3 regions of the Spirillospora sp. CA-142024 genome follow, and region 3 is predicted to be linked to each of the others. Evidence: riboswitches for the same ligand, from Rfam matches in the RefSeq annotation. Region 3 holds a riboswitch; each other region holds the start of a gene.
The links. Region 3 has a riboswitch for cyclic di-AMP ahead of ACQPZP_RS04125 (NlpC/P60 family protein). Riboswitches for the same ligand answer to the same signal wherever they lie in the genome.
Positions count from the first base shown of each region.

Region 1: another riboswitch for cyclic di-AMP. It lies ahead of ACQPZP_RS09225 (NlpC/P60 family protein); the one in region 3 lies ahead of ACQPZP_RS04125 (NlpC/P60 family protein).
Region 2: another riboswitch for cyclic di-AMP. It lies ahead of ACQPZP_RS15390 (CHAP domain-containing protein); the one in region 3 lies ahead of ACQPZP_RS04125 (NlpC/P60 family protein).

Region 1 is NZ_CP192077.1:1,899,199-1,905,224, reverse strand. It holds gene ACQPZP_RS09240 (hypothetical protein) at 1-210, opposite strand, end outside; gene ACQPZP_RS09235 (FHA domain-containing protein) at 256-648, shown strand; gene typA (translational GTPase TypA) at 844-2,697, opposite strand; cyclic di-AMP (ydaO/yuaA leader) riboswitch at 2,889-3,023, shown strand; gene ACQPZP_RS09225 (NlpC/P60 family protein) at 3,031-4,044, shown strand; gene ACQPZP_RS09220 ((deoxy)nucleoside triphosphate pyrophosphohydrolase) at 4,102-4,494, opposite strand; gene ACQPZP_RS09215 (Mut7-C RNAse domain-containing protein) at 4,500-5,288, opposite strand; gene ACQPZP_RS09210 (amidohydrolase family protein) at 5,327-6,026, opposite strand, start outside.
Region 2 is NZ_CP192077.1:3,163,780-3,169,805, reverse strand. It holds gene ACQPZP_RS15400 (NYN domain-containing protein) at 1-889, shown strand, start outside; gene ACQPZP_RS15395 (NlpC/P60 family protein) at 1,088-2,119, shown strand; cyclic di-AMP (ydaO/yuaA leader) riboswitch at 2,604-2,807, shown strand; cyclic di-AMP (ydaO/yuaA leader) riboswitch at 2,929-3,098, shown strand; gene ACQPZP_RS15390 (CHAP domain-containing protein) at 3,108-3,920, shown strand; gene ACQPZP_RS15385 (hypothetical protein) at 3,960-5,372, shown strand; gene ACQPZP_RS15380 (M48 family metallopeptidase) at 5,369-6,026, shown strand, end outside.
Region 3 is NZ_CP192077.1:817,232-823,257, reverse strand. It holds gene ACQPZP_RS04140 (WD40 repeat domain-containing serine/threonine protein kinase) at 1-1,519, shown strand, start outside; gene ACQPZP_RS04135 (DUF305 domain-containing protein) at 1,744-2,358, opposite strand; gene ACQPZP_RS04130 (DUF6153 family protein) at 2,431-2,859, opposite strand; gene ACQPZP_RS04125 (NlpC/P60 family protein) at 2,877-3,920, opposite strand; cyclic di-AMP (ydaO/yuaA leader) riboswitch at 3,924-4,071, opposite strand; gene ACQPZP_RS04120 (M56 family metallopeptidase) at 4,175-5,113, opposite strand; gene ACQPZP_RS04115 (BlaI/MecI/CopY family transcriptional regulator) at 5,110-5,490, opposite strand; gene ACQPZP_RS04110 (DUF4396 domain-containing protein) at 5,555-6,026, opposite strand, start outside.

The DNA of each region.
Region 1 (6,026 bases), 1.1 Mb from region 3:
TACCAGCAGCAGCCCCAGGACCAGTACGGCCAGCCGCAGCAGCAGTACCAGCCCCCGGACCAGTACGGCGCCCCGCAGCCCGGCGGGGGCGACCACCAGTTCGGCCAGCCGCAGCAGCAGCAGCCCCAGTACGGCCAGCCCCCGCAGCCGCAGCACGGGGGCCAGCCTCCGCTGCCGCCGCACGGGCGTGAGGCGACGCTGCTGCCGCACGAGCAGAACCAGCCGCGCCCGGCCGCGCCCGACAGCACGGCGTTCATGTGCCCGTACTGCGAGGCGGTGCTGGCCAACCCGGGCGCCGCGCAGTGCGACTCGTGCCTGCGCCCGCTGCCGCAGAAGGGCACGCCCGTCCTGCGCGTGCAGTTCCCGACGGGTGAGCTCAAGGTCTCCGTCGGGCAGCACCTGGTGCTCGGCCGCGACGCGGGCCAGTCGCCGGTGGCTGCCACGTTCACGCAGTACGACAACGTGTCGCGGCGTCACTCGACGGTGTGGCTCGACCCGTCCGGGACGGCGTGGGTGCGCGACGAGGGTTCGACCAACGGGACGTTCGTCAACGGCGAGCGGCTCCCCCGCGGTGTGGAGGCCCCGCTCCGCGACGGCGACCAGCTCCGCCTGGCCGCCGACGTGACCGGGACCATCCAGCTGGCCTGACGGCAGGCCACGGCGAACGGCGGCCCCGGGGATCCGATCCCCGGGGCCGCCGTCTTTTCATGGTCCGGACATGCGAACGGGGGCCGCCCGGTACCGGACGGCCCCCGTCCCCTTCGGCGCTCGGTCGGCCGGAAAGCTCGGTCCGCCGCGGTCAGCCGTAACGTCGGTCCGCCGTAACGCCTGGTCTTCTCCGGGTCAGCCGGCCCGCTTGGTGCGGGCGCGCGTGCGCTCGCGCTCCTTGGCGTCCAGGACGACCTTGCGGATGCGGACGGCGGTCGGGGTGACCTCGACGCACTCGTCCTCGCGGCAGAACTCCAGCGCCTCCTCAAGCGACAGGTTCCGGGGCGGGGTGAGCCGCTCCAGCTCGTCACCGGTGGAGGAGCGCATGTTCGTGAGCTTCTTCTCCTTGGTGATGTTGACGTCCATGTCGTCGGAACGGGAGTTCTCCCCGACGATCATGCCCTCGTACACCTCGGTGGTCGGGCCGACGAAGAACGTCCCGCGCTCCTGCAGGTTCGTGATCGCGTACGCGGTGGCGGCGCCGGAGCGGTCGGCGACCAGCGACCCGGACGGGCGGGTGCGCAGCTCGCCGAACCAGGGCTCGTAGTCCTCGAAGACGTGGTGCGCCATGCCGGTGCCGCGCGTCTCGGTCATGAACTCGGTGCGGAACCCGATCAGGCCGCGGGCCGGGACGAGGAACTCCATCCGGATCCAGCCGGTGCCGTGGTTCGTCATGTGCTCCATGCGGCCCTTGCGGACCGCCATCAGCTGCGTGACGGCGCCGAGGTGCTCCTCGGGGATGTCGACGGTGAGCCGCTCGACCGGCTCGTGCCGCTTGCCGTCGATGTCCTTGGCGACGACCTGCGGCTTGCCGACGGTCAGCTCGTAGCCCTCGCGGCGCATGTTCTCGACCAGGATCGCCAGGGCCAGCTCGCCGCGGCCCTGCACCTCCCAGGCGTCGGGACGCTCGGTCGGGAGCACCCGGATCGACACGTTGCCGACCAGCTCGCGGTCGAGCCGGTCCTTGACCATGCGGGCGGTGACCTTGGTGCCCTTCTCGCGGCCGGCCATCGGCCCGGTGTTGGTGCCGATCGTCATCGAGATCGCCGGCTCGTCCACCGTGATCAGCGGCAGCGGGCGCGGGTCCTCGGCGTCGGCGATGGTGTCACCGATCATGATGTCGGGGATGCCGGCGATCGCGATGATGTCGCCCGGCCCGGCCTCGTCGGCCGGCTTGCGGGCGAGCGCCTCGGTCATCAGCAGCTCGGTGATCCTCACCCGCTCGACGCTGCCGTCGTGCCGGCACCAGGCGACCTGCTGGCCCTTCTTGATCGTGCCGGCGTGCACCCGGCACAGCGCGATGCGGCCGAGGTAGCTGGAGGCGTCGAGGTTCGTCACGTGCGCCTGGAGGGGCGCGTCCGGGTCGTAGGACGGCGCCGGGATCGTCTCGGTGATGACCTTGAACAGCGGCTCCAGGTCATCACTGTCCGGCATGGCCCCGTCGGCGGGCTTGCCGAGCGAGGCCCGCCCGGCACGGCCGGACGCGTACACGATCGGGAAGTCGATCTGGTCCTCGTCGGCGTCGAGGTCCATGAACAGCTCGTACGTCTCGTCCACGACCTCGTCGATGCGGGCGTCGGGACGGTCGGTCTTGTTCACGACCAGGATCACCGGCAGCCGCGCGCCGAGCGCCTTGCGGAGCACGAACCGGGTCTGCGGGAGCGGGCCCTCGCTCGCGTCCACCAGCAGGACGACGCCGTCCACCATGGACAGCCCGCGCTCGACCTCGCCGCCGAAGTCGGCGTGGCCGGGGGTGTCGATGATGTTGATCGTCAGCCCGTTGTGCTTGACGGCGGTGTTCTTCGCGAGAATGGTGATCCCCTTCTCGCGTTCAAGATCGTTGGAGTCGAGCACCCGGTCGTCGACGTCCTGGTTCTCGCGGAAGGCCCCGGACTGCCAGAGCATGGCGTCGACCAGCGTCGTCTTGCCGTGGTCGACGTGGGCGACGATCGCGACGTTCCGGAGGTCGTCGCGCGTGGAGATGGGCATGCGGGTTCGCCTTGCGTGAGAGTTCGGGAGTCGCCGCAGACGCGCGGCACCGATCCATTCTACTCGGCGGTGCGTACCACCCTTTACGCGTCGTTCGCACCAGCTCTCACAGGAGCCCCGATTGGCCAACTTTGCTCATCCTTTGTAATCTGCCCGTGATCCGGTCGTCCGGAGCCCCTCCCCCCGGGGCTGCGGCCGGAACGCCGAATCTCCCGATCGCGGGAGAACCGGGGACCCAAACCCCTGGGGTGAATCGACGCACGTCGTAGGGCGACTCCTGGCCCGAACCCGTCAGCTAACCCGGTAGGCGTACGAGGAGAGGAGAACACCGGCTTGGCTCCGGATCTTCGCCGGCGGCGCCGCCTTGCGCCCGCCGCCATCGTCACCATGCTCCTGGCCGGCCTCGGCGCCGCCCCGCCCGTCACCGCACACGCCGCGCAGCCGTTCCGGCTCGCCGCCGCGTCGTCGCCCAGCCCGACCCCGACGACGGAGAAGGGCCTGCGCAAGACCCTGGACGCGCTGAACGAGGAAGCCGAGATCCTCACCGAGAAGTTCAACAAGGCGCGCGTCGACTTCGGCAAGGCCAAGAAGGCGCAGCAGGCCGCCACCGCGGAGGCGCAGCGCCTGCGCACCCTGGCCGAGCCGGCCCGCGAGCAGCTCGGCCGGATGGCCGCGGCGAACTACATGGCCGGCGGTCCGGACGTGCTCTTCGGTTCCGGCGGATCGGCGGACGGGCTGTCCGACCGCGCCTACCTCGCGCAGAACCAGGCGGCCGCCGTCCTCGCGCTGAAGAAGCAGATCGCGCAGGCCGACGCCGCGCAGCGCACCGCGGAGGCCAAGACCGCCCAGCTCAAGAAGGCGTGGGACGACGCCAAGCAGGCCCGCGGGGCCGCCAAGGCCAAGGTCGCCGAGGTGATGAAGCGGCTCGACAAGCTGACCACCACCCACGTCAGCGACCCGCGCACCGGCCTCACCGCGACCGTGAAGGGCTCCGGGCTGCCCGCGAAGATGGCCCGCAAGGCGCTCACCAAGCTCGGCAGCCCGTACGTGTGGGCCGCCGCCGGGCCGAGCAGCTTCGACTGCTCCGGTCTCGTCGTCTGGGCCTACGCGCAGGTCGGCAAGTCCGGCCTGCCGCACTACACCGGCGACCTCTTCGCGCTGGGCACGAAGGTCTCGCGCGGCGAGCTGCGCTCCGGCGACCTGGTGTACTTCGGCAGCAACCTGCACCACATGGGCATCTACCTCGGTGACGGCAAGTTCCTGCACGCCCCGCAGACCGGCGATGTGGTGAAGATCTCCAATCTTTCCGACCGCTCCGACTTCGCCGGCGCCAACCGCATCACCTGACGCCACCGCCCCGAGACGTACAGGGGCCTCCCGCGGCGCGGCGGGAGGCCCTTGTATTCATCCTCCTAAGAGGCCCTCGCGGACGAGGGCGCCGATGACGGGACGGTCGCCCGGAAGCCAGTCGACGTCGTAGGCCTCGTGCGGGGCCAGCCAGCGCAGGGCCAGGTGTTCCAGGGCCTGCGGCTCGCCTTCGACGATCTCGGCGGTCCAGACGCGCAGGAGGGCGCGGTCGCTCAGCCGCCAGTCGCCGCCGACGCGGCGGCCCAGGCGCACCTTGACGGCGAGTTCCTCGTGGCACTCGCGGACCAGGGCGTCCTCGTCCGACTCGCCCGGATCGACCTTTCCACCGGGCAGCTCCCAGCCGCCCGCCATGTGCGGCGGCTCGGCCCGCTGCGCGCCCAGCAGCCGCCCGGCCGAGATGATCGCCGCGCCCACGACCACGAGATCGATCGCGATCAGCTCCCCTCCGTCACGGCGGCCCTTGTCCGATCGTTACCCCGAATGGCGTCGACCAGCCGCGTCGACTCCCGGACGATCTCCTCCAGGTGGTCGCCGTGCGCGCCGCGCCAGTACACCTGCCCGCAGTCGGCGCAGCGGCCGTAGACGTCGTAGCTGCGGCGGGTGCCCGCTTCGAGGTGCCGTTCGATCTCCTCTTTGTCGACCGGCACCAGTTCGCCGTTGCAGGCGGTGCAGCGCGTCCACGGGCTCAGGACGGGGGCGAAACGGTCGAGCAGGTCGCGGAGCTGGTCGTCCGGCCGGGAGCCGCGGACGTACGCGCCGAACCACAGCGCGCGGCGGCGGAGCAGCCCGCGGTCCTGAGTGAGCAGGACGCGGCGTTCCTCGTTGGCCTGGACGACCAGCGCCGGGTCGTCCATGTCGTTGTGGTAGGCGGTGTCCAGGCCGAGCAGGCGCATCCGCCGGGCGAGCGTGCCCAGGTGAACGTCCAGGAGGAAGCGGGGCGCGACCTGCCCCGGCTCCAGCGGCACGGGCTGCGGGCGCGGGACGGCCGCCACGTCCGCCTCCGCGCCGGCGTCCGGCCGGGTGGCGGGCCCGGCCGGCTCACCGTCGACGGTCATCGGCCCCGCCTCGGGCAGCGGCACGCCGAGCGACTCCACGAGGTGCCCCAGCGTCGAGGTCCCGTCGTGGGGCATCCGGGTCACGGCCTCCCGCCGCGCGGCGGGCAGGAACATCAGCAGCTCGTCGGCGACACGGATCGTAATCTCGGGCTCCACGACGCTCAGCATGCCACGCGCCGCCCACGAATCCCGCCGCATTATCCGCCTCAGGCGGCGGCGAGGCGCGCGGCGGAGTCCGCCAGGGAGGTCAGCAGGGACGGGACGTCCTGGTCCTGCAGCACTCCCCCGCGCTTGACCACCCGGCCGCCGACGAGGACGGTGTCGACGTTGCGCGTGTCCGCCGACAGGACCACGGCCGCGATCGGGTCGTGGGCCGCCGCCACGCCGAACGTGTCGGTGCGCAGGACGAGGAGGTCGGCCTGCTTGCCCGGCGCCAGCGACCCGGTGACGTCCGCGAGCCCCGCGACCTCGGCGCCCTCGATCGTGGCCGTCCTCAGCGCGTCGGCCACGGTGAACCCGACGCCGGCGGCATCGGGGCGCCCGCGCTCAAGGAAGTAGGCGGCCCGCATCATGCTGAACATGTCGCCGGGGCAGCTGGCGACCGTGTCGGCGCCGAGGCCGGTCGGGGCGCCCGCGGCACGGGCCCGTCCGGTGGGCGGCGCACCGATGTTCAGGGCGGCCTCGACGCCGGGCGCGACGGACACCGTGCCACCGGCGCCGGCGATCCGCTTGAGCGCCTCGTCGGTGTAGAAGTTGGCGTGCACGTACGTCGTCGGGTGGTCCATCAGCCCGTTGCCGCCGAGGAACGCCAGCCCGCGCGCGGCGCTCTCGGCGCCGTGGCCGCCCATGTGCGCGGTGACCGGGAGCCCGAGGTCGCGGGCCAGCCGCCATTCGGCCAGCGCGCGC
Region 2 (6,026 bases), 2.3 Mb from region 3:
GGAGGAGCTGGCCGCCACCCGCTCCGCCCGCGGCGCCGAGCTGGACAAGCTGCGGGGCGAGCTGCGCGAGACCAAGGCGGAGGTGGCGGAGCTGCGCCGTAAGCTGCACGAGGCGCGCACCCGTTACCGGGCGGCGGAGGAGCGCGCCGGCGCGGTCGCGGCGGAGGCCGAGCGGGAGCTCGCCGCCGCGCGCGAGTCGACCGCCGCGTCCGAGAAGGAGCTGCGCAGGCTGCGGGCCCGCGCCGTGCAGGCGGAGGCCGCCGCGGAGGCCGCCAAGCGGGCCGCGCGCGAGGGGCGCAACGTCGACGACGTCCGGCTGCGGATGCTGCTCGACGCGCTCATGGACGCGGCGCAGGGCGTCCGCCGCGAGCTTGCCCTGCCCTCCACGATCGGCCGCCCCGCGGACGCGGTCGGCGGGGCGGAGCCGGACCGGCCGGCGCATCGCGCGCTCCCCGGCCGGGCGTTGTCCGACAGCGATCCGCAGCTGCTCGACCGGCTGCTCACGCTGCCGCAGGTGCATCTGGTGGTGGACGGCTACAACGTGACGAAGACCGGGTACGGCGAGCTGCCGTTGTCGGATCAGCGCAACCGGCTGCTGTCCGGGCTCGGCGGCCTGGCCGCGCAGACGCGCGCCGAGGTGACGTGCGTGTTCGACGGCGCGGAGCTGGACGCGCCGGTGGCCATCGCCGCGCCGCGCGGCGTCCGGGTGCTGTTCAGCCGGCCCGGGCAGACCGCGGACGAGCTGATCGGCGAGCTGGTGCGGGCGGAGCCGCCGGGCCGGTCCGTCGTGGTGGTGTCGTCCGACCGGGAGGTCGCCGACGCGGCGCGGCGCGCCAACGCGCGCCCCTGCCCGTCCTCGCTCCTGCTGCGCCGGCTGGGCCGGTCCTAGAGCCGGCCCTGGGGCCGCCGGTCATAAGACCCCCATAAGGCTGTCATAAGGGAAGCCTCGCATTAAGTGATCATGACGTCACGAAAAGTGGACAATGTCCAAGGATGTCAATCAAAGAGTGACGAATCGGTTGTGGCAGCTGTTGCCCGTCGCTAGTGTCGTCCGCTGACGTCGTGGACGAGAGGGGCGAGACCGACCGTGGCCAATGATCTCATCGGGGAAAGAGCGCAGGAGCGTGACCGGAGGGGCGGCTCGGCGACCCGAGGCGTCTCCCGTCGCCTGGCGGCCGTCGCCTGCCTGACCGTGACGGTCTCCCTGGCCTCCGCCCCGGTGGTGGCGCACGCGGAGCCCAAGCCGACCAGGGCCCAGGCCCAGAAGAAGCTCGACAAGCTCAACGACCTGATGGACCAGAAGGTCGAGCAGTACAACCAGAACATGGAGAAGCTCAAGGTCGCCAAGAAGAAGCTCGACGCGGCGACCAAGGCGAGCAAGCAGGAGCAGGCGACCTTCGAGGAGCAGCGCTCCGCGATCGCCAAGATGGCGGCCGCCGCCTACAAGAACGGCGACTCGACGGACGTGACGGGTTTCGTCGGCAGCAACGACCCGCAGGCGATCCTGGACCAGGCCGCCGTCTTCTCCCACCTGTCTCAGGAGCGCAGCTCCCAGCTCACCCAGTTCCTCGCGACCGCCCAGCGGCTCCGCCGCGAGCAGGCCCAGGCCAAGACCGCCTACAACGAGGTGAAGTCGAAGCAGGGCGACCTGAAGAAGCAGAAGCAGGAGCTCGACAAGCAGGTCGCCAAGCAGAAGGCTCTGGTGGGCCGGCTCGGCGGCGGGACGCCCAGCGGCTCGGGCCCCACCGGCGGCAGCTACAACGGCCCGGCCAGCGGCCCGGCCCGTGTGGCGCTCAACTTCGCCTTCGCCCAGAAGGGCAAGCCGTACGAGTACGGCGCCACCGGCCCGAGCACCTACGACTGCTCCGGCCTGACGATGAAGGCGTGGGCCGCCGCGGGCGTCAACATCACCCGCACCACCAACTCCCAGTTCGCGGCCACCAAGCGGGTCGACAAGGCGGACCTTCAGCCCGGCGACCTGGTGTTCTTCAGCGGCCTCGGCCACGTCGGCATGTACATCGGCAACGGGCAGATGATCCACGCCCCGCACACCGGCGACGTCGTGAAGATCTCGTCCGTCGACGGCCACGGCAGCTACTACGGCGCCGGGCGTCCCTGACGCTCACCGCGGCCCCGCGCGGGGCTTCCATCGACAACGGACCGGGCTTGACCTGGTCCGTTGTTGATTTTGGGGGGGTTTGCCTTCTGTTGGGGCTTTGGTACCTTGTCACCACTCACGGCGCTCTCCATGCGCCATGGTCCCGCGGCGCCCACCAGGCGCTTCGGTCACACGCGGCGCATCCAGCGGCCGCGTGACGGCGGCGCGAGCCACGCGCCGCTCCCCCCGAGGACGGTGCGATCCACGTGCCGTCCCGCGGCACCGGAGAGTGCCGCACGGGTCTGCACGCAGACCCATGGCCGGCCCGGCCCACCGTGCGCACGCCCGCAGCGTGCATGGCGCTGAGAGCGCTGCCACGGCGGCGATCACGGGTCAGGCCCCGGACGGGCCCCGGGACTGGGAGCCGTCCGCACACAACACAGGCGCCGCTCTTTCGCACGCGGGAGACAGGTCCCGCGCCGGGCCCCATCTCGCCCCCAGGATCGCAGCGGCAGCGCCGAGTCCGCCTCAGCGCGGAACCGGGGACCCACATCGGCCGGAGTCCGGGGAACCTCCCTGGACGGGTGGTTCCGGCACCCGGGGTGAATCGGTGCGTCTCTCCCGGCCCCGTTCCGGTGAGAGCCCGCCGTAGGGCCACTTCCACGCCCGAACCCGTCAGCTAACCCGGTAGGCGTCTGGAAGAAGCGAAGGAGTGAATTCCGCAGCGTTACCTGGGCGTGGCCGCCCATCGTGCGGCCACGCCCCACCACCCCCTGCGCTCCGCGGGCGCCCCCGCCCGCCGAGCCCCCCATCCGAACCGGCGTGCCCCGTGCACGTCACCGCCGAGTCCGCGGACCGTCCTGCGCGCATGCGCGGCGGGCGCGGAGCCGGGGACCCACTGTGTCCTTTTTCGGGGTGAATCGGCCTGTCCGCGGGCCGTAGGGCGCCTTCCATGCCCGAACCCGTCAGCTAACCCGGTAGGCGGCATGGAAGCCGAGGAGAACCCCCCGTGCCACGCACGCACCGCAAGAAGCTCCCGGGCAAGCACCGGAAGCCGCACTCCCTGTCCATCACGTGGCGGACGACCGGCGGCGTCATCGTCGGCGCCGCCGTGCTCGGCACCGCCGCCGCGACCGCGCAGGCGTCGGTCCTGCCGTTCGGTTCCGGCCCCGCGGCGTCCGCGGCGGCCGACCTGACCGCCGGGAAGAAGACGCACGGCGGCTCGTCCAAGAGCTCGTCCGAGAGCACGTCCAAGGACGGGCCCAGGACGTCCCGCGGCAAGGACGCGCCGAGAGGCCGGCCGAAGAAGCCGTCCGGGAGGTCGTCGAAGTCGCGCCCCACCGCCGCGCAGGCCATCGAGCTCGCCCGGTCCCAGGTGGGCGTCGGAGAGGACGGCGGCGGCGAGACCAAGTTCCAGAAGTGGTACATGGGCACCTCCCGGGCGCGGCAGACGCTCGCGCGCGACGGCGGCTCCCTCAGCGGCTACAGCGACGCGAACTGGTGCGACATGTTCGTCTCCTGGGTCGGCGACCAGATCGGCTTCAGCGACCAGATCGGCAGCGACGCCTGGACGATCGCGCACGCGCGCTGGTTCCAGGACAACGGCCGCTGGGGGACCGAGCCGAAGCCCGGCGCGATCGTCTTCTATGCCTGGGACGGCGGCAAGTCCGTCGACGACATCCGGCACGTCGGCATGGTGATCAAGAAGGTGGACGACGGCACCGTCGAGACCGTCGAGGGCAACACCGGCAACGCCGTCAAGATCAAGGAACGCCCGACCGGAGACGTCGTCGGCTACGGCTACCCCGACTACAAGCCGTGATGCCGCCGCCTCCCCCGCCGGCTGCATAGGATCGCGCCCATGAAGGACGGTCCCGGGCAGGACGGCTCTGTGCAGGACGCCCCCGTTCCGGACGACGCCGTGCCGGACGACGCGGCGCTGGAAAACGCCGTGCCGGACGGTGGGCAGGACGGCCCCGTGACGCGGCGCAGGGTGCTCGCCCTGGGCGCGGGCGGGGCCGCCGTGCTGCTCGCCGGAGGCGCCGCCCTGCTCGGCTCGCGGTCCGCCGGGAGCGGGACCGCGTCTGCGGGCGCGTCCGGCGCCCGCACCTCCCGGGCCGCGGGGACGATCAGCCCGGAGGGGGCCGCCACCGTCCTCGCCAACCGGGCCCGCGCCGTCCGGAACGGCGACCGCATGGCGTTCCTCGCCACGGTGGGCGACGCCCCTCCCGCCTTCCAGGACGCCCAGTCCCGCATGTACGACAACCTCCGGAAGCTTCCGCTGGAGGGCTGGCAGGAACGGCTTCTCGCCACCCAGGCCATGGACGGGAAGAGCGCCGTCGTCCGCGTCGAGATGCGCTACCGGCTGCATGGCTTCGACAAGGGCTATGTGGGCCGCACCCGTTACCTCACGCTGACCCCGCGCGCCGGGACCTGGACGATCGCCGGCGACGGGACCTCCCACGGGCTCACCGACGACGCCGACATCTGGGACGCCGGCCCCCTGACCGTAGTCAGGGGGCGCGCCGGCCTCGTCATCGGCGACGCCGCCGGACTCGACGGCATCGCCGCGCGGCTGGACGCCGCCGTCCCGGTCGTCACGGGCGTCGTCGGGAAGGGTTGGGCGCAGCGGGTCGTCGCGCTCGTCCCCGCCGACGCGAGCCTCGCCTCCGCGCTCGCCGGCCCCGGGCAAAGCCTCGGCGAGATCGCCGCGCTCGCCACCGTCGCGCCGCCGGCGCGGTCCGCGGGAGGAGGATCCCCCGCACCCTCCGGGGCGCCTTCGGCCGCGGGCGGCCGCGGCGAGGACCGCGTCATCATCTCCCCCGGCACGTTCGGCCGCCTCAACGAGCTCGGCCGCGACGTCGTCCTGACGCACGAGCTCACCCACGTCGCCACGGGCGGCGCCCGGGACCGGCGGACCCCGCTGTGGCTGATCGAGGGCTTCGCGGACTATGTCGGCTACCGGCGCGTCAAGATCGGCGTCCGGTCCGCGGCGGGCGAGCTGCACCGCGAGGTCGCCGCCGGGCGGGTGCCGTCCGCGCTCCCGGCCGCCGCCGAGTTCGCCGGCGGCTCCCCGCGCCTCTCCCAGGCGTACCAGGAGGCATGGCTCGCCTGCCGGATGGTGGCCGACCGGTACGGTGAGGCGACGCTCGTGCGGCTGTACCGGGCCGCCGGGCGCGTCCCGGAGGCCACCGCGCTGCGCGACGTGCTGGGCCTCACCCGGGACCGCTTCACCGCCATGTGGCGTGACTATGTGAAGAAGGAGCTCGGATGAGCGAGACGGAGGCCGGCCAGAGCCGCGCCGACACCACGGCGCGGGCGCCGTCCGGGCCGGACCGGACACGGCGGCCCCGGATCGCCGCCGCCCTCTCCGCCGCCGTGCTCTTCGCCGGGGTCGCGGCCGTCCTGGCCCTGACCACCCCGTGGAACCCGCTGCCCGGGCACGTCCCCGGCGGGCATGTGAAGGCCGACCCCGCCCTGGACTTCACCCCCGCCGAGATCGCCCGCTCCAAAGCGTTCGACTCGGCCGTCAACCCGCCCGCCTACGCGGGACTCGCCGTCGGCCTCGTGCTCATCCTCGTCCTCGGCCTCACCCCGCTGGGCGCCCGTCTCCTGGGCTGGGTCACCGCCCGCCCCCGCCCCCGGTGGCTCCGCGTCATCGTCGCCTCGCTGGCGCTGACCACGCTGCTGCGCATCGCCGGACTGCCGTTCGACATCTGGAGCGAGTCGGTGCTGCGCCGGTACGGGCTCTCGACGCAGAGCTGGCCCGCATGGCTTGTGGACCAGCTGAAGTCCCTCGGCGTCACCTGGGTGATGTACGCGATCGCGCTGCTGCTCCTCTACGCCCTCGTCCGCCGCTTCCCGCGCTACTGGTGGACCGGCGCCGCCGCGGGCGGGTTCGTCCTCGTCGTCCTCGTCTCGTTCATCT
Region 3 (6,026 bases):
CGTGCTGCGCCAGGGGCCGCTCGCGCCGGGCGCGGTACGCGAACTGGGCGCGGGACTGGCCGAAGGACTGGCCGCGATCCACGCGTGCGGGCTGGTCCACCGCGACCTCAAGCCCGGCAACGTCATCATGGCCCCGGACGGGCCCCGGGTCATCGACTTCGGCATCGCCCGCGCGGCGGACGCGACCGCGCTGACCTCGGCCGGGGCGGTCGTCGGCACGTTCTCGTTCATGTCCCCGGAGCAGGTCCGGGCCGACGTCACCGGCCCGGCGAGCGACGTGTTCTCGCTCGGCTGCGTGCTCGCCTACGCCGCGCTCGGACGCGGCCCGTTCGACGCGACGACCATCCCGGCGATCGTCCGCAAGATCGTTGGTGCGCCGCCCGACCTGGCCGGCCTCACCGCCGATCTCCACCTGCGCGACCTGATCGTCCGCTGCCTGGAGAAGGACGCCGCGCGACGGCCGACCGTCCAGGACGTCCTGGCCGGCCTCGCCGATCCGCCGCGCCGGTTCGGCCGCCGGGCCGTCCTGCTGGGCGGCGCGGCCGTCGCGGCGACCGCCGCCGTCACCGTCCCGTCGGTCCTGCTGTGGCCCTCGGACGCGCCCGCCGCCAAGCGGAACGCCCCGAAGACCCCGATCGGCGTGCCCACCGCCGTCAGCCTGCCGAGTTCGGAGGTCGCGGTGTCGGACCTGGCGTTCTCCCCCGACGGCAGGACCCTGTGGGGCGCGGGATTCGCGTCGATCCTGCGCTGGGACCTGGCCACCGCGCAGGTCACCTCGCACGAGATCGAGGACGGCAAGACCTATCGGCGGCCCATGGTCTTCAGCCCGGACGGCAGGACCCTCGCCACCGGCGCCGAGGACGGGGCCGTCCACCTCCGGGACGTGGCGTCCGGGCGAGTCCGCAAGTCCTTCACCAAGGCGCGCGGCGTCCAGGCGCTCAGGTTCGGTCCCGACGGCCGGTCACTCGCCATCAGCAGCGGAAGCGGATCGCCGTACGTACAGATCTGGGACGCCGTCACCGACAGGTCCGTCTCGATGAACATCGACTACACCGCCAACGCGCTTGCGTTCTCGCCGGACGGAAGGACGCTCGCCGGCGCCCGGTACCTGTCAGGGCGCTACACCCTCTGGGACGTCTCGGACGGCAAGGGGGTCGAGGTCTCGTCCGACGGCAGCGAGATCCCCTGCCTCGCCTTCAGCCCGGATGGGAAGACCGCCGCGGTCTCCAACGGCAGCTACTGGGGGATCGAGCTCCGGAGCGCGACCGACGGCCGGCTCCGCGCCACCCTCAAAGGCCTCCAGGGCGAGGTCCGGGCCCTGGCGTTCAGCCCGGACGGCGACACCCTGGTCAGCGCCGACGAGAAGAACATCCGGCTCTGGCACGTCCCGACACGGCGCAACACCGCGACGCTTCCCGGTGACTCCGACCAGGACCAGACCGTGACGTTCGCCCCCAACGGGCAGAGCTTCGCCACCACGAGCGGAGCCGGAACGACCCGGTTCTGGACCTTCCGCTAGCCCACCGGCCGGCTCATCCCCGGAACGCCGGGTCAGGCCACGGAAGGGCCGGTTTCTGGGAGGCCTTGGCCTGTTGCGTAGGGATGTTCTTTGAGGGGTGGTCATGGAGCCGCCGCGGTCGGGCGATCCGCGCCACGAGGTGGACCATGTTTCGCCGGCATCGGTGCGCCTGAGGGAAGGGCGGGCGTGCTCGACCTCGCCCTTCCCTCTCTAGCGTGGACGTCCTACATCTTTTGCAGGAGCGCCCGCATCTTGGCGATTTCGGCGGACTGCGAGGAGACGATGCCGTCGGCCATGGCCTTGGCCGCGGGGAACTGACCGGAGGCCTGTTCGGTCTTGGCCATCGTCACGGCGCCCTGGTGATGCTTGATCATCATCTCCAGGAAGGACTTGTCGAACGCCTGGCCCTTGGCGGACTCCAGCTCCTTCATGTCCTTCTCGCTCATCATGCCGTCCATGCCGCCATGTTCCATGCCCCCATGGTTCATAGAGCCCATCCCCGGCGAGGGTACAGACGCGCCCCAGGAGGTCAGCCAGCCCGTCAGCTGCTGGATCTCGGGGTCCTGGGCCTTCTTGATGTCGGAGGCGAGGCGCTTCACCTCGGCCGAGGAGGCACGGGTGGCGGCGAGGCCGGCCATCTCGATCGCCTGGCGGTGATGCGGGATCATCATCTGGGCGAACATGACGTCCTGGTCGTTGTGCGCTTGCGCGGCCGAGGACGGCGACGCACTGGCCGACATGGAGTGACCGGACATCGAGCCGGAGTCGTTGTCGTCACCGCACGCGGCCAGAGAGATCGCGAGCGCGGGAACGATGGCGAGCGTGAATACACGCTTCATGGTTGGTCGGAGCCTTTCGTGGTGAGGGTGTGTTCAGGGCCGTTGGCGCATACGGAATGCGCCGAGGGCCGGTCACAGCCTCAGCACGCTCAGCCGGTGGAGGGACGGTCTCGGCGGCGGCCGCCCGACGAGCAGAATCCGTGTTCTGGTCAGGATCCGCACGACCACCGCGATCGGCTTCCGCCCGTACAGGGCGACGGCCGTCATGACGAGCAGCAGCATCGTCAAGATCGCCAGGCAGATCCCACCACCCGGGTGATCATTGTGGTGGTGGCCGGGCTGGTCGTCGCCCGCCGCCCGGTGGTTCGCCGCCGCCATCGGTGCCGGGTCATGGTGGCCGGCGCTCATGGACGTCAGCGGGACACCGGTCATCTCCGTCGGGCTCGGCGACGCCTGGAAGCCGTGCATCGCGAGCACGCAGAAGAGCAGAAGCAGACCCCACGACAGCTTCGAGGATCTTCTACGCGGCCACCGCTCCGGCACCTGCTTCAGCCCTCCCACCTGCTCGGTCGTTGCGGTCAGGCGACTCTGACCCCGCCGGCGAAGGGGCGTCCGCCAATCGGGGCGATCTTGACGACGTCGCCGGTCTGCGGCGCGTGGACCATCTTTCCATTGCCGATGTACATGCCCATGTGGTGCAGGTCGCTGTAGAAGAACACCAGGTCACCGGGCTTGAGCTGGCTCATGCTCACGTGGGTTCCGGCGTTGTACTGGCTGCCGGTGTAGTGGCCGAGGCTGATGCCGACCTGGGCGTAGGCGTAGAGGGTCAGTCCGGAGCAGTCGAAGCCCTTGATGTTGGCGCCCTGCGCGGTGCCATAGGACGGGCCCGACGCGTTGCCGCCGCCCCAGGAGTAAGGGACGCCGAGCTGGCTCAGGGCCGCCCGGACCGCGCCCATGGCCTTGGCCGAGGCGCCCCCGGCATCCACACTGGGAACCGGTCCGCCGTTGACGCGACCGGTAGGGCCGGCCCCCAGCTTGGCTTCGACCTTCTTCAGCTTGGCCTGGAGTTCGCGCCGCTTCTTCTTCGCCTCGTCGGTGATCTGACGGACCTGGTTCGCGCGCGCTTCGGCCGACTTGCGGGCGCGTTCGGCGGACTGCATCGTCTGCAGCAGCTGGGCCACGCGGCCGCCGTCCTGGCGGGCGAAGTAGTTCAGGGTGGCCGATCGGTCCAGGATCGCCTGCGGGTCATCGGCGGACGCGAACGCGGCCGCCGGGTCGGACGGGCCGTTCTTGTAGCTGTCCGCCGCGACCTTGACCATGCGGGCGCGGGCCTCTTCCAGCAACTTCTTCTGGCGGGCGGCACTGCCCTGGGCGACCTTGGCCGCGCGCTGCGCCTGCCGCAGCCGCTCCCGCAGCCCGTTGTACTGCTCGCTGAGCTTCTCCGCCTCGTCGGCGAGCTTCTTCTGCTGGGCGGTCAGCTCCTTGCGTGTGGGCTTGGGCTCCGCCCAGGCCGGCGCAGGGGCCAGAAGCCCTGCGGAGAGGGCCAGCGATGCCGTCAACGCCGTGCCCGTGATGATCCGGCGGCGGGCCGACGTTCGGAATACGGCAGCTCGTCGCTGCATGAAGTGTCCTCTCCTGTGGCGCCTACCGGGTGAGCTGTCGGGTTCGGGCCGGAGTCGCCCTACCGTCCGCAGAGGGACGGATTCACCCCGGTGAAGATCGGGTCCCCGGTTCCTGGGTGGGGGTGTCCGCAGGATTCGGCGTGACCATCGCTGTCCCCGGCGGGGACGCCGCGCGATGTCTCCTACGGAGCGTAGGAGATCGTGCCCTCATTCGCCACCCAAGTGGACGATTCAGCTCATTCGCCCCGGTGGCCTCAGCAGCTCACCGCCAGCCTCACGAGTGCGAGGGAGGCCACCACGAGGGGCGCCGCGACCGCGGTCGTCACGAACACGGAGGTGGCCAGCCGGAGGATCTGATGCGGCTTCGCCGGGCCGGCCGACTCCAGCCGCCGCACACGTTCCACCAGGGCCCCGGCGCCCGATCCGCCCGTCGCCCCCAAAGCCCCGGCCACGCCGGGCGCTGCGGCGAGGCGGCAGAGGGCGTCCACCAATGCCCGCCTCCCGCAGGTCCGCGCCGCGGCGTCGTCGGCGGCCATCTCCAGCAGCAGCGGAAGCCTCGCCTTGGCCCGCCGGACGGTCGGCAGCCACGGCAGCAGGGCATGCGCCAGATCGAGCATCAGCAGCAGCGCGTGGTGCCGCTGGCGCAGATGGGCCCGCTCATGCGCCAGAACCGCCCCGAACTCGGCCTGGCTGAGCGCGTCCTTGGCCCCGCTGCTGACGACGATCGCGCGCCGGCGCGCGGGCAGCGAGTAGGCCACCGGAACGGGGTGATCGAGGACCAGCACATCGGCGTGCCGCCCGTCCTGCCGGGCGACCAGGCGCAGCATCTCCCTGTGCCGCCGCCGATGCCGGACGGCCCGGACGAGCCGGGGCAGGCCGCGGGCCAGCCGGGAGCCGCAGGCCGTCAGCAGCACCAGGCTCGCGGCGGCCGCCAAGATGATCGCCAGATCCCCATGGTGGGGCACGCAGTCACGCAACCGCTCAAGAAACCCGTGGCCGGGCCCCGGCGGAGAGAGCAGCGCGACCATGACCATCCCGGTGCCGGCGATGAGGGTGCCGGCGAGGGCGGCCACCCAGCAGGCGATGGCGATCCCGGGGGCGGCGGCGGAACGCTGCGCCCGGTCCAGGACGGGCCCGGCCAGGCACCCCAGCAACACCGCCGAGGCGATCAGCCCGGCCACCAGGAAGATCACGTCTCGCCCTCGCCGGACGCCCGCCGGCGCAGGGCGTCCAGCAGATGGCGGGCGTCCTCGGCGGGAACGCTTTCGGCGAACCTGGCAAGGATGGCGCCGTGGTCGGACGTCTCGGTCAGCGCGTCCAGCATCAACTCGACCGCGTACTCCTCGCGGGCACGGGTGGGGCTGTAGCGGAAAGCGATCCCGTCCTGAGTGCGCTGCAGCAGACCCTTCTGCGCCAGACGTTCGGCCACGGTCTGCACGGTGTTGTAGGCCAGCGTCTTGTCGGCATTCTCGTTCAGCTTCGACAGAAGCTCGCGAATCCGAAGCGGGCCAGGCGCCGCCCACAGCACGTCCATGATGGAACGCTCAAGCGATCCGCCCAATCCGGCCACACGCCACCTCCGTCCTTGCCCACATTGTGCCGGAGAGCCGGCACACCACGGGAACAGGGCGACCTCAGTGGTGGTACTGGTGAACCACGGCGTGCCCCCTGCCCTGGCCGATCATCCAGCGATTGACCGGCGTGGTGACCACGAAGGCGACGGCAAAGGCGACCGCGAGCGCTCCCCAGAACAGCGGATCCCCCAGACCGGCCTCCATCGCGCCCGGGATCACCATCATGCTCGCATTGTCCAAGACCTCCATGACCGCGATCGACACGGTGTCCGCCGCCAGCGCCACACCGAAGGCCGCCCGCAGCGACAACCCCGCCTTCAGGACGCCGCGCATGGTCAACGCGTACCCGAACACGAACGCCAGGATCACCGCCGCGACGATCGTCGCCATGTTCGACCACCCCAGCGCCGTCCCGATCACCATGCCGAGCACCTCGCCTATGGCGCACCCGGTCAGGCAGTGCAGCGTCGCCTGCGCCGCCATCGCCCAGGACACCGGCCCGGCATGCCCGTGCGCGCCATGCCCGCCCTCA